Regions from separate parts of the Kitasatospora sp. NPDC008050 genome, predicted to be linked through region 1. Evidence: riboswitches for the same ligand, from Rfam matches in the RefSeq annotation. Region 1 holds a riboswitch; the other holds the start of a gene.

Region 1 (7,038 bases):
GTGCCAGGGGAACATCACCACGTGGTACACCACCGCCTTCCAGCCCGCCGGGTCGCGCAGCTGCCCGGTGATCCGGCTCCAGAGCCCGCCGGACGCCGGACGCACCGCACGCGGCGCCCGCAGCCGCAGGCCCAGCTGCCCGGCCACCCGGACGCGCTCCAGGGTGCCCAGGCCGCGGGCGCCGGCCAGCAGCAGCGCGAGGACCGGCAGGCCCAGGAAGGTCATCACGGTGCCCACGCCGGCGGCGAAGAGCGGGACGGTCCAGGCGAAGCCGATGATCGCGGTGAAGAGCGAGGTGAGGATGTAGCCGAGCTCGCGGTAGGTCTCCCGGGCGAACGGGCCGCGCCAGAAGTACGGCACCTCGAACCCCTCGTCCCGCCCCCGCGCGGCGGCGTCCTCCGGGCCGGGTGCGGCGTCGAAGGCGGCGAACGGGGTGGCGGTCGTTGTCATGCCGACTACTGTGCCGCCTCGCGCACCCCGGCCGGTAGGCGGCTGACCGGCGAACCCGCGGTGGGGTTAACCCCACCCTCGCGCTGACGACGGGCCCCGGCAGCCCGACGAGTGCGAAGATCAACGCATGGACCAGGACGACCTGCGGCTCGCACCCCGACCGCACACCGCTGAGCTGCTGCGATGGGCCGAGGAGCAGGGGCTCTCGCCGGCACCCGAGGCGGCGGTGGCGGCGGTGCTGACGCTGCTCGAACTGGGCGACGCCCAGCTGCACGACGGCTTCCCCGAGCTGACCTCCCCGCTGCTCCAGGAACTGCTGTACGAACGGCTGCACCTGTACGTCCAGCCGCTGCCGGAGCAGCCGCAGCACGCCTACGGCGACGCCGTGCGGCTGCTGATCGACCACCAGCGCGCGGCGAAGCGGCTCAACGCCAAGCGGCAGCAGCGGCTGCACGAGGAGGCCGAGTGGCAGGGCGAGCTGCTGGCCGGGCTGCTGCGCCAGCCGCACCTGCTGACCTGGCCCCGGCTCTACACCCTGCTGCTGCGCGAGGCCGGCGTCGACACCGCCGACCCGGCGGCGGTGCGGGCCTGGCTGGACGGGTTCCGCACGCTGGCGGAGCCGGAGCGGATCGCCGCCTTCGCGGCGCTCACGGGGCTGGAGCAGCCCGAGGGCGAGGAGGGCTGGACCGAGGGCGTGCTGCTGTCGATCGGGATGGCCACCGACGGGGCGCGGCTGCTGGTGGAGAACCGCCTGATGCAGCGCAGCTACCGCAACCTGGCCGGGCTCAACGCGCTGGGCCTGCCGATGCCGGCCGAACTCTCCGGCGACTTCCCGGCCTTCGAGGTGGCCGTGCAGGCCGAGGCGCTGCGACTGCTCGGCGAGTGGACCGTGCCCGCACTGCCGGAGCTGCTGCTGACGGAGTACCAGGACCTGGCGCCGGAGCCGGGCGCGGCGGAGGTGGACGGCTACATCGTGCGGCGCGGGCTGGTGGACCTGCCCGACCTCGGACTGTGGACGGACGACGAGGCGCAGGCGTAGCGCCCACCCGGCCGGGCACTGCGCCTGGCCCAGTCGGACAGTGACGGCCCAGACAGTGACGGCTCGGACAGCGACGGCTCAGACGGTGACGGCTCGGACGGTGGCGCCGTGGGCGGCCAGCCAGGCGGCCGGGTCGACCGGGGCGCCGCCGCCCGGGCGGACCTCCAGGCGCAGGTGCGGGCCGATGGGAGCAGCGCCCGGGCGAAGGCTCGGGGCGGCGCCGGTCGCGCCGACCGTGCCGAGCACCGTGCCGGGGGCGACCTGGCCGGCGGTCACGGCGATCGAGGCCAGATGGCAGTACCAGAGCTCGGTGCCGTCCGGCAGGGTCTGGACGACCCGGTAGCCGTAGGCGCCGGACCAGCCGGCCGAGCTGACGGTGCCGCCGCTGACCGCGCCGACCGGGGTGCCGACGGCGGCGACGAAGTCCAGGCCGGTCTGCAGCGCGGCCCACGGCGAACCGGACGCGGCCACCGTGTACTTGGCGAGCGGCAGGCGGGCGGCGATCGGCTCGGCCGCGGCCTTGGCCTGCTCGGCTGCGGCCTGCGCGGCCGCGTGCTCCTGCTCGGCCTGGGCGGCTGCCGCGGCCTGGGCCCGGGCGGCCTGCTGCTGTTCGGCCCGCTCCTGCTCGGCCCGCTGCTGTCCGGCCCGCTGCTGTCCGGCCAGGTGCTCGGCCTCGGCCCGGGCGGCCGCCTCGGCCTGGGCCGCGCGCTTGGCGGCGGCCTCGTTGGCGGCTTCCAGCCGGGCGGCCTCCTCGGCGGCGGTGCGCTGGTCGGCCTGCTGCTGGATCCGGGCGGCGAGCGCGAGGCCGGGGTCCGCGGCGCCGTCGGACTGCGCCTGGGCCCCGTGGTCGGGGACGGTGAGCGCGGGGGCGGGCGCGGGGGCCGGGGTGGCGGCGGCCGCGGCGGTGGCCGACAGACCGGTGGCGCCGAGCGCGGCGGCCATCGCGGTGACCATGGTCGGGGCGCCGCCCAGCCGCAGGCTCGCGGAGGGAGCGCCGGCGCGGGCCTGCCGGGGCACCTTCGGCCGGGCGGGGTCCGCCGGCGCGCCGGGGTGGTCGAGCAGGCCGGTGGTGCCCGATTCGGTGTGGCTCTCCGGGGAGTGCGACAACGCCACGGGGGCGCGCTCCTTTCCTTCCCTCGCGCCTACCGGGTTAGCTGACGGGTTCGGAGCAGGAAGGTCTCCTACGGTCCGACCTGGACCGATCCGGCCCAAGACGATCCGATTCACCCCAAGGAACGTGGTTCCCCGGCTCCCGGCCCAACCCGAAGGCTGGTCCGTGGATTAGGCGACGGCGCACGGTGCCGTTTCGGGTACGGCGTTGCCGACCGCGCTGCGTTATCAAACGTTAATCCCAGGAGCGCGCGATTCCAAGCCGCTCCGATCGAACGGGCACATTCCCATGACGTCATGTTCCCGTCATGCACAGCGCCGCCCGGGCCCGATCTGAGTAGTCGTACTCAGGTGCGCGGCACGGAAGTTGGCCATCCTTCAGGCATGACTTCCACGGTTCAACCGCGGACCACGTCCGCCTATTACCTGCAGGCGATCCTCTCCTTCGCGCTCTCCACCGGCGGCCTCGCCGTGGGCATCGCCTACCTGCCCGTCAGTTCCTGGATGCGGGCATTCCTCGCGGTCGGCCTGCTCTACGCACTGACTTCCGCCTTCACGCTCGCCAAGGTGATCCGGGACCGGCAGGAGGCCGGCGAGATTGTCACCCGGGTCGACCAGGCCCGGCTGGAGAAGCTGCTCGCCGAGCATGATCCGTTCCGGGCCGAAGGGCTGTAGGGGGCCGCGGGGGGCTGACGGAGAGAGGTCTCGCGCGGGGTTGACGGCTACGGCTATTAGCCATAGCTTTGTGGGTGTCGGCAGGCCGCCGGCACCCACCGTTCGTCAGGCCAGGAGGCCGCCGTGAACGCCACCACCACCCCGCAGACCCAGTACCTCCAGCTCCCCGGCGGCACCATCGCGTTCGACGACACGTCCGGCGCCGACACGTCCGGCGCCGACGCATCCGGCGCCGGTACCCCCGGCGAGGACGTCACCCCCGTGGTGCTGCTGCCCGGCATGCTGGAGCCGCGCGCCAGCTTCCGCTACCTGCGCCCGCTGCTGCTCGCCGCCGGCCGCCGCGTGATCACCATGGACCTGCGCGGCCTCGGCGAGTCCTCCCTGGCCTGGGACGACTACTCCCCCGCCGCGATCGCCGGGGACGTCATCGCGCTCCTCGACCACCTGGGCATCGGGCGGGCCGTCCTGGTCGGCCACTCCTACACCGGCGCCACCGTGCTCAAGGCCGCCACCACCGCCCCCGAGAAGGTGGCCGGCATCGTCCTGCTGAACGCCTTCGTCGAGCAGCCCGAGGCCGGCGCGCTGAAGCGGGCGATGGTCCAGGTGATGGGCAGCGCGGTGATCGCCTTCCCGAGGTTCTGGGGCTTCTACCTGAACAGGATCGCGTTCCCGACCACCAAGCCCGCCGACCACGCCGAGTACATCGCCCGCCAGGTCCGGGCGGCGCGCACGCCCGGCCGCAAGCAGGCCACCCGCGGCTACGCCCGGGGCAACTCGGCGCCGGTCGGCTGGACCGAGGGCGTGCGCTGCCCGGCGCTGGTGGTGATGGGCGCCAAGGACCCCGACTTCACCGACCCGGAGCTGGTCGCGGACCGCCAGGCGGCCGCGCTCAAGGCCCGTAAGGTGATGATCGACGGCGCCGGGCACTACTCGATGACGGACCACCCCGAGGCCACCGCCGCCGCCCTGCTCCCCTTCTTCACCGAGGTTGCCTGATGCCCCGCGCCGGACTGACCCCCGACCTCGTCGTCGACCACGCGCTCGGCCTGATCGACGACGAGGGCCCCGACGCCCTGACCCTGGCCGGTGTCGCGCTGCGGGCCAAGGTCGCCGCGCCCTCGCTCTACAAGCACGTGCCCGGCGGCCTGGGCGGGCTGCGCCGGCTGGTCGCGATCAGGGTCACCACCGACCTGGCGGCCCGGCTCCAGCAGGCGACCGAAGGGCTGCGCGGGGACGCGGCGGTCGACGCCCTGCTGCGCGCGTACCACGGGTACGCGATCGAGCACCCGCACCGCTACGCCGCCCTGCCACAGAGCCCGTCCAGCGCCGACGGGGAGCTGATCGACGCGGCCACCGCACTGGTCGGCGCGATCTTCCGGGTGCTGGAGGACTACGGGATCGCGGACTCGGAGGCGGTGCACGCGACCCGCACCGTGCGCGCCCTCGCGCACGGCTTCGCCTCGCTGACCATCGGCGGCGCTTTCCAACTGCGTGAGGACCTGGAGGTGACCCAGCAGCGGCTGATCGGGATGCTGACCAGCGGACTGCGGGCCTGGCCGGACGGCCTCGGGACGGGGAGCTGAGCAGACCCCGGGCAAGCGGCTGGTCAAACTCTGGTCAACCCTGTCGCCAAACGTCTGGTCAGACCATGGGCTGATCGGATAGCACTAGGGAAAAGGGACTAAAGTCCCAGCCGGTACGCATTCGGACAGGAACCGAGACCGATTCGTCGCCGAACGAAGGTCAGACTGAGGCCCACCCGGGTAGCAGCTAGCCGAGGCGTACCACCCGCGAGTCCGCTCGCGGCTCACCCGCGAAGGACGAGGGCCCATGACGCAGCCGACCACCGCCCACCGTGCGGCCCTCGGGACCTCCCCCGCGGCGCTGCCCGCCCAGCGCACCGCCGCCGTGCCGCCGCGGCGCGCCGGCCACCCGGCAGCCGTCAGGCCGGCCGCCCTGACGGGCTGGGCCGCGATGCGCCGAAGCCTGTCGATCGTGCGGGGCGTGCGCTCGATGGGCACCGTCCCGGCCCGGCCGCAGCCCGGCTACGGGGAGTCGGACGGGCAGTAGCCCCAGTCGTACGGACGGGCGCACAGTCGTACGCACGGGAGCCCGGGCCGCCGTGCAGCAGCCCGGCCCGCCCACCCCTCAGGCGAGCGCCTCGGGTTCGGGATCCTGACGCTCCTCGATGAGGTGCCAGTACAGATCGCGCACACCCGGCTCCAGCGACAGGCGGGTGATCAGCTGCTCCATCGCGCGGGCCGGGTCCCCGGCGACCGCGACCGTGGCGCGCAGCTTGGTGGTGTGCTCCTCCTCGCGCCGGGCCCGCAGCCCGGTGGGGGTCAGCCCGGCACTGGTCATGGCCTGCAGCAGCAGGGCGCGCAGCTGGGTCTCGGACTTGCGGTCGCAGAGCAGGTGGATGCTGGCCCGCACCCCCTCGACGTCCGGATCGTCCTGCGGCACCCGGTCGAGCAGCCGGCCCGCCGGGCGCAGCGTCAGATGGACCGCCAGCACACCGAGGGTGCCCAGCAGCGCGAAGAGCAGGTGTCCGGAGGCCGCCAGCACCCCGACCGCCGCCGAACACCAGAGCGTGGCCGCGGTGTTCAGGCCGCGCACGCTGGCGCCGTCGCGCAGGATCACCCCGCCGCCGAGGAAGCCGATGCCGGAGACCACGTAGGAGGCGACCCGGGTGGTGGAGCCCGGGTCCAGCACGGAGGCGCTGTACAGCACGAAGAGGGTGGCGCCCGCGGCCACCAGCGCATTGGTGCGCAGACCCGCCATCCGGGCCCGCCACTGGCGCTCCACCCCGATCAGCGCGCCGCAGCCGACGCCGACGCCGAGCCGGGTGACGAACTCCAGGGTGCTCAGGGTGGCGGCCACGGCCGCACTCTACGGCGCGCGGCGGTACGGGTGGGGGATCCCGCACCGCCGCCGAGAAGAACAGTCGGTGACCGGACCGCGCCCTGGACACGCCCGAGGTCAGGCCTTGGGGGCCGGGCTCATCCGGGTGCTGACCGCGATCCGGTTCCACGCGTTGATGGTGGCGATGACCGAGATCAGCTGGGCCAGCTCGGCCTCGTCGAACCGGTCGGCGGCCTCCTGGTAGACCGCGTCCGGCACGTGGCCCTCGGTCAGCAGGGTGATCGCCTCGGTCAGCGCCAGCGCGGCCCGCTCGCGGGCGGTGTAGTACGGGGTCTCCCGCCAGGCGGCCAGCGCGTAGATGCGGTGCTCCTCCTCGCCGGCCTTGCGGGCGTCGGTGGTGTGCATGTCGATGCAGAACGCGCAGCCGTTGATCAACGAGGCGCGGATCTTGACCAGTTCGGCCAGCGCGGGGTCGATTCCGCGCTGGGAGGCCCCGGTGAGCTGGAGCATGGCCTGGTAGACGTCGGCGGCCGCCTGGGAGAAGGCCAGGCGTGGGGCGGGAGCCGGAACGGTCTGCTGGTGGAGCGCGCTAGTCATGCCAACCACCCTAGGGACTCCCGGACGGTGAACAGAACCGCGACACGGGTGCTTCGGGTACCCCTCAGCCGCGGTGCGCGCCGAGCCAGAAGAGCAGGTAGAGGAAGGCCGCGAAGCCGTGCGCGGCCGCCAGGTAGATACAGACGCGGATCAGCACCCGGCGGTCGGTGCGCTTGCCGCCGTCGGTGGTCGGGGCGTAGTGGGGGCGGGGCTGCTGGATGGCCATCGGTCGAACTCCTTGTCCGAAACGTGCCAGGGATGTTGGGAGCCGCCTCAGTGCGGGCGGGCGGCGGTCGGCAGGCACA
Region 2 (7,038 bases), on a different contig from region 1:
GACGCGGTGGCGGAGGCGGCCCGGCTGGTGGAGAAGCTCCAGGAGGAGCTGGCCGCCACCCGCGCGGCGGCCCGGGCCGATCTGGAGCGTCAGCGCGCGGACTCCGAGGGCATCCGCAAGGAGGTGGAGTCGCTGCGCAAGAAGGTGCGCACGCTGGAGAGCGACACCCGTCGAGCGCAGGCCGAGACCCGCAAGCTGCAGGCCGAGCTGGCCGCCGCCGCGGCCGCGGCCGGTACCGAGCGCGGGGCGGCCGAGAGCGAGAACCGGCGTCTGCGCCACCGGGTCGCCGAGTTGGAGAGCGCGCTGGAGACCGGCCGCCGCTCGGCCCGTGAGGGGCGCAGCGTGGAGGACATGCGGCTGCGGCTGCTGCTCGACACGGTGCTGCAGTCGGCGCAGGGCCTGCAGCGCGAGCTGGCGCTGCCGATCACCACGCTGCACCCGGCGGACCTGGTGGACGCGGTGGTGCCGAGTTCGGCCTCGCCGCACGACGTGGCCCGGCGCGGGCTGGCCGAGGACGATCCGGCGCTGCTGGACCAGCTGCTGGCCATCCCGCAGGTCCACCTGGTGGTGGACGGCTACAACGTGACCAAGACCGGCTACCCGACGCTGCCGCTGGAGAAGCAGCGGCTGCGCCTGCTGGGCGGCCTGGCGATGCTCGCCCAGCGCACCCAGGCCGAGGTGACCTGTGTCTTCGACGGGCAGGACCTGGACGTGCCGGTGATCATGGCGCCGCCGCGCGGTGTCCGGGTGCGGTTCAGCAGGACCGGGCAGACGGCGGACGAGCTGATCCGCCAGTTGGTGCGGGCCGAGCCGCAGGGGCGGCCGGTGGTGGTGGTCTCGACGGACCGCGAGGTGGCGGACGGCGTGCGCAAGGCCGGTGCGCGCCCGGTGGCCTCGGTACTGCTGCTGAACCGTCTCTCCCGCGGCTGATCAGCCGTCAGTCGGTCAAGGCCGATCATGTGAATGTTGCGTGAGGGCCTTGCGGGCGAGGGCAGTTCGTGACAGCAGGGGAGTGGCGCAGGGAAGTGATGTTCACTAGGGTCTGGCGTCAAACCTATTTTTCCGGTCACTCATCCGATCGGGTGAGGCCGGCAGAAGAAGGAGCGGTCCCTTGGCGTCCCATCGCCGTCCCAAGCAGTCGAGCCGCGCGCGGATCACCGTGCTCACCGCCGCTGCGGCGACCGCGGTCGCGCTCTCCTCGCAGACCGGGGCCTGGGCAGACCCCAAGCCGTCCATCCAGGACGTCAAGGCGCAGATCGACGACCTGAACAACCAGCAGGAGGCCGCCGCCGAGAAGTACGACGGCGCCAAGGAGCGCGGCGACCAGCTGCGCCAGCAGGCCTCCCAGCTGCAGGACGAGGTGGCCCGCACGCAGGACCAGCTGACCCAACTGCAGTCCGGGCTCGCGACGGTGGCGGGCGAGCAGTACCGCACCGGCGGGATCGACCCCACCGTGCAGCTGATGCTCAACTCCAACCCGCAGAACTACCTGGACCAGGCGTCCAGCATGCAGGTGGCGACCAGCACCGAGACGGACGCGCTCAAGTCGCTCCAGGGCGAGCAGCGCAAGCTGGACCAGGAGAAGAAGGAAGCCTCCGACACGCTGGCCCAGCTGGACGGCGCCACCCAGCAGTTGAACCAGGCCAAGGCGGATGTGCAGAGCAAGCTGGCCGCCGCGCAGAAGCTGCTCAACTCGCTGAGCGCCGCGGACCGGGCCTCGCTGGCCGCCGCCGACCGCGCCTCGCGCGGCAGCGCCCGCACCGACCTCGGCTCGCTCGACCTCCCGCCGGCCGCCGGCTACGCCGGCCAGGCGGTGCAGGCGGCGCTCAGCCGGCTCGGCGACTCCTACGTCTGGGGTGCCACCGGCTCCAGCACCTTCGACTGCTCGGGGCTGATGCAGTGGGCCTACGCGCAGGCCGGCGTCTCGCTGCCGCGCACCTCGCAGGAGCAGGCCACGGTGGGCACCGCGGTGCCGAGCCTGTCCCAGGCGCAGCCGGGCGACCTGATCATCTTCGGTGGCGACCGGCACCACGTGGGCATGTACATCGGCAGCGGCAAGATGGTGCACGCGCCGCACACCGGTGACGTGGTGCGGATCGCCGACCCCAACTCGATGGGTGAGTCGTACATCATCCGCCGGGTCTGACCCGCCGTCGCCCCGGCGCGCGCCGACTGCCTCTGAGCCCCCGTCACCCGTGTGGTGTGACGGGGGCCACTTGTTTGTATCCGGCATGATCACGCGCGGGTGATCTCCTTAGCACCCAGAGTCAAAGTTGGGCAGTTTTTCTGACAAGGATTTGAACGGATCACAGAGTTGTTACTAGGGTCGCTCATCAGACCGCCGCGATGGTGATCACCCGACCGGGGTGGCAGCGGAGGTTACCGCCGAGTCTGGAAAGCAGCACGGGCAGTTGACTGCCCGACGGGGACCCCCTCACCGGGGAGCTGCGGACCGGAGCCGGGGAACCACGTTCCTCGGGGTGAATCGGCGCCAGGTCGGCCGTCAGGCCGGTGAGGCGTCGTAGGGCATCTCTTCCAGCCCGAACCCGTCAGCTCACCCGGTAGGCGGTCGGAGGAAGAAGGATTCGTGGCGTCCCATCGTCGTCCCAAGCCCGTCGGCCGTACCCGTGCGTCGATTCTGACCGCGGCTGCCGCGACCGCCGTGGCGCTCTCCGCGCAGGGGGCGGCGCATGCCGACCCGGCGCCCTCGCTCGACCAGGTCAAGTCCCAGGTCGACGCCCTGAACAACCAGGCGGAGCAGGCCTCCCAGCAGTACGACGGCGCGCAGGCCAAGCAGCAGACCCTGCAGAAGCAGGTCAGTGACCTGCAGGATCAGGTGGCGCGGCAGCAGGACCAGGTGACCAACCTGCAGTCCGGGCTGGCCTCGGTGGCCGCCGACCAGTACGCCAACAACGGCATCTCGCCGACCGTGCAGCTGATGCTCTCCAGCAAGCCGGACGGCTTCCTGAGCCAGGCCAGCTCGCTCAACCAGATGAGCAGCACCGAGACCGAGACGCTGAAGCAGCTTCAGGAGCAGCAGCGCAAGCTCGACCAGGACAAGGCCGAGGCGCAGAGCAAGCTCTCCGAGCTGGACACCACCACGCAGCAGCTGAAGAGCGCCAAGGACGACGTCCAGGCCAAGTTGCAGCAGGCCCAGAACCTGCTCAACACGCTGACCGAGCAGCAGCGCCAGGCGATGGCCGCGGCCGAGGCCAAGGCTGCCGCAGACGCCAAGGCGGCGGCCGACCAGGCCGCCGCGCAGGCCAAGGCCGCCGCTGCCGCCAAGGCCCAGGCCGACGCGCAGTCCGCCTCGCGCGGCTCCTCCCGCACCGACCTGGGGAGCACCGGCTCCACGGCCGCCCCCAGCACCCCGAGTGCCGGCAGCTCGGCCGCGCAGGCCGCGATCGCCGCCGCCGTCGGCAAGCTGGGCTCGCCGTACGTCTACGGTGCCGCCGGGCCGAGCTCCTTCGACTGCTCGGGTCTGATGCAGTGGGCCTACGCGCAGGCCGGCGTCTCGCTGCCGCGCACCTCGCAGGAGCAGGCCTCGGCCGGCACCAACGAGGGCACCGACATCGCCAACGCCCAGCCCGGCGACCTGCTCGTCTTCTACAGCGACATGCACCACGTGGGCATGTACGTCGGCGGCGGCCAGATGATCCACGCCCCGCACACCGGCGCCGTGGTCCGCTACGAGTCGGCCACGGTGATGCCGATCGCGGCGATCATCCGCCCCTGACGCATGATCGCGGCGATCATCCGCCCCTGACGCACCGTCGTCCCCGAAGGCCCGGTCTCCTCCTGGAGGCCGGGCCTTCGGCGTTCGGCAGCCGTTCTGATGTCCGATTGGGGATCAAATATTCGTATCGGCAGGGGTTTGGACTCCTCTGTCCCGACTCGCTAACGTCTGCGCTCGGACCTCAGCTCCTGCGGGCCTCACCGGAGGCTCCAGGGGCTCCCTCGGCGATAGGAGTCGTCAGCGATGGCGAGCACACCCCCGTCGGGCACCGCGCGGCGCTTCGCCCGGGTGGTGGCGGTCACCGCTGCCGCGACCACGGTGCTGGCGATGACGGCCAGCGCACACGGTGCCCCGGGCGGACCGGACAAGAAGGACGTCAAGGCACAGGTCGACCAGCTCTACGCGGAGGCGGAGCAGGCCTCGGAGAAGTCCAACGCCGCGGAGGAGGCCGCCCAGCGGCTGCAGGCCGAGGCCGGCACCCTGCAGCAGGAGGTGGCCCGCGGACAGGAGACCCTGAACAGGATGCGCCTGGACCTGGCCACCGTCGCGGGCGCCGAGTACCGCTCCGGCGGGATGGACCCCACCGTGCAGCTGATGCTCTCCAGCGACCCGGCCGGCTACCTGGCCAAGGCCCGCACCCTGGCCCAGGCCGGCGAGCAGCGCGCCGCCACCCTGCACGAGGTGCAGGAGCAGCAGCGCCGGCTGGACCAGCGCCGGGAGGAGGCGACCGGCAAGCTGGCCGAGCTGGAGAGCGTGCGCACCTCGCTGGCCGCGGCCAAGCAGCAGGTGCAGCAGCGGTTGAAGAGCGCGCAGGCGCTGCTGGGCAGCCTCACCGCCGCCGAGCGGGCGCAACTGCAGGCGCAGGACGACCGGGAGGCGCACGAGCGGGCGGCCCGGGCCGCGGAGCGGGTCGACCTGGGCACCCAGCCGCCCTCCTCGGACCGGGCGGCGGCCGCGCTGGCGGCGGCGCTGAGCAAGCTCGGCTCCCCTTACGTGTACGGATCCACCGGGCCCGGCGCGTTCGACTGCTCGGGTCTGATGTACTGGAGCTGGCGGCAGGCCGGAGTGACCCTGCCGCGCACCTCGCAGGCGCAGGCGTTCGGGGGGCAGCGGATCAGCCTGTCCGAGGCGCAACCGGGAGACTTGGTGATCTTCTTCCACGACATGCACCACGTCGGCATGTACGCCGGTGGCGGCACCGTGATCCACGCGCCCTACCCCGGCGCCCGGGTGCGCTACGAGAGCGTCGCCGCGATGCCGGTCGCGGCGGTGGTGCGGCCCTGACCGCGCAGGAGCCGGCCGCCGCGCCCCACCCCGCCGAGCCCGTCACGGGCGGCGGGGTCTCGCGCCGTACCGCGCTGCTGCTGGTGGGCGGCGCGCTGGTGCAGCTCTCGGTGCCCAGGCCCGCGCCCGCCCGGGCGGTCACGCCCGCGGTGCTGTCGGCCCAGCGGCTGGCGCCGGTGCTGTCCGCGCACGCCCAGGCGCTGCGCACCGGCGAGCTGGCGCCGCTGCAACTGGCCCAGCTGGACTACCGGGCGACCTCCTGGGACGCGGACACGGTGAACGCCGAACTCTCCTACCGGCTGGCGGGCTTCGACGACTACCCGGCGGTGCTGCAGCGCCGGGTCACGCTGCTCGACGGCGCGGTGAGCGGTGAGAGCGCGGCGCCCGGCAGCGCCGTCGCGCCCTGGGACCTGGGCGATCCGACGCCGGTGCGCGGTGCCCGCTGCGTGGTGCTGGGGCCCGCGGCGGCGGGCGAGCTGACCTTGCTGGCCACGCTGGCCGACCAGGCGGTGACCGCCGTCAGCGCGGTCTGGGGCGGCGGCTGGGCGGGCCGACTGGTATTGCAACTTCCCACCACCGAAGCCCAGTTCACCCAGCTGCTCGGCGTCGATCCGCGAACCTACTCGGACATAGCCGCGGTCACCGTCGCGGCGGCCGGCGCTCCGCTGCACACGCCGGCGGACCGGGTGCTGGTCAACCCCGACGGGTTCCGCCAACTGAGCGCCTTCGGCCGGCAGGCCGTGCTCACCCACGAGTGCACCCACGTGGCCACCAGGGCGGACACCCACCCGTGGACGCCGCTCTGGCTCTCCGAGGGCGTGGCCGACTACACCGGCTACCTGAACACCGGCCACACCGCCCGGCAGATCGCCCCCGAGCTCACCGAGGACGTGGCGGCCGGCAGACTGCCCACCGCGCTGCCCGCCGACACCGACTTCTCGGCCGGCTCCGCCGGTATCGCACAGGCCTACGAGCTCTCCTGGCTGGCCTGCGACCTGATCGCCACCGAGTACGGCCCGCAGACCCTGGTCGACGTCTACCGGGCGGTGGGCGCGGCGGGTCCCGGGGCGGGCCGCGAGCAGCAGCTGGACCGGGTGCTCGGCGAGCACCTCGGCTACGGGCTGGCGGAGTTCACCAAGCGGTGGATCGCCGAGGTGCTGCGCCAGGTCGGGCCGGACAACTGACCCGGGGCCCTCGTGCGGGCCGTGGCGGTCAGCCGCTCTGGACGTCGTCCAGCAGGCTCTGCTCGTAGGCGATCCCCGGGCGCACCGGGTAGCCGCGCTCCGGCTCGGCCGCGGGCCCGGGCCGGGTTGCCGCGGGCGCCGCCGGAGCCTGGGTGGAGCGCCACAGCCGGCGGCAGGAGACGATGGTGGCGGCCAGCAGCAGCAGGTTGCGGGCGCTGATGATGGTCACACCGATGCCGGAGCTGGTGACGACCTGTCCGAAGTTCAGCGGGAACTCCAGGGTGGTCAGCACCGTCGTGATCAGGATCATCACGGCCACCGGGCGCTGGCTGCTGCCCCGCACGGTCAGGCAGACCGCGGCCAGGCCGACCAGCCAGACCATGTACTGCGGGCTGATCACCCGGCTGGACACGGTGAAGATCAGCAGGGCCGCGAGCGCCGCGTCGTAGGTGGTGGACGGCTGCCAGCGCCGGGCCCGCAGCCGCCAGTAGAGCAGCCAGGCGAAGCCCGCCACGGTGCCGCCGAGCGCGATCTTGGAGATCACGTCGACGCCGGTGCCGATGAACTCCACCGAGCCGTAGTGCATCATCGTCTTGCCCTGCCAGTCGCCGAACAGCTTGGCGAAGTGCAGCGGCAGCGCGGCCAGTGACTCCACCTCGATGCCGCGGTCGGCCTGGAAGGTGAGGAACTCGAAGGCCCCGTTCATCCCCGCGGCCAGCAGGAAGGCCAGCGTGCCCATCGCCGCGACCGCCGACGTCCAGGAGCGCCGGGTGCGCCGGCCGCGCGGGGTGCCGGCCAGCCCGAGCAGCGGCCAGAGCTTCATCAGCCCGCCGA

The links. A riboswitch is a leader RNA that binds a small molecule or an ion and turns the genes downstream of it on or off. The one in region 1 is predicted to bind cyclic di-AMP.
Region 2: another riboswitch for cyclic di-AMP. It lies ahead of ACFZB9_RS01595 (NlpC/P60 family protein); the one in region 1 lies ahead of ACFZB9_RS30215 (M23 family metallopeptidase).

The regions. Positions count from the first base shown of each region.
Region 1 is NZ_JBIBIJ010000019.1:165,458-172,495, reverse strand. Features, by position in the region: gene ACFZB9_RS30225 (sensor domain-containing protein) at 1-450, opposite strand, end outside; gene ACFZB9_RS30220 (hypothetical protein) at 578-1,489, shown strand; gene ACFZB9_RS30215 (M23 family metallopeptidase) at 1,568-2,602, opposite strand; cyclic di-AMP (ydaO/yuaA leader) riboswitch at 2,614-2,787, opposite strand; gene ACFZB9_RS30210 (YiaA/YiaB family inner membrane protein) at 2,984-3,274, shown strand; gene ACFZB9_RS30205 (alpha/beta fold hydrolase) at 3,398-4,270, shown strand; gene ACFZB9_RS30200 (TetR-like C-terminal domain-containing protein) at 4,270-4,857, shown strand; gene ACFZB9_RS30195 (hypothetical protein) at 5,105-5,344, shown strand; gene ACFZB9_RS30190 (MgtC/SapB family protein) at 5,423-6,154, opposite strand; gene ACFZB9_RS30185 (carboxymuconolactone decarboxylase family protein) at 6,254-6,733, opposite strand; gene ACFZB9_RS30180 (DUF6126 family protein) at 6,798-6,959, opposite strand; gene ACFZB9_RS30175 (helix-turn-helix domain-containing protein) at 7,007-7,038, opposite strand, start outside.
Region 2 is NZ_JBIBIJ010000001.1:379,073-386,110, reverse strand. Features, by position in the region: gene ACFZB9_RS01605 (NYN domain-containing protein) at 1-930, shown strand, start outside; gene ACFZB9_RS01600 (NlpC/P60 family protein) at 1,112-2,146, shown strand; cyclic di-AMP (ydaO/yuaA leader) riboswitch at 2,434-2,584, shown strand; gene ACFZB9_RS01595 (NlpC/P60 family protein) at 2,588-3,736, shown strand; gene ACFZB9_RS01590 (NlpC/P60 family protein) at 3,980-5,020, shown strand; gene ACFZB9_RS01585 (hypothetical protein) at 5,104-6,204, shown strand; gene ACFZB9_RS01580 (glycosyltransferase 87 family protein) at 6,233-7,038, opposite strand, start outside.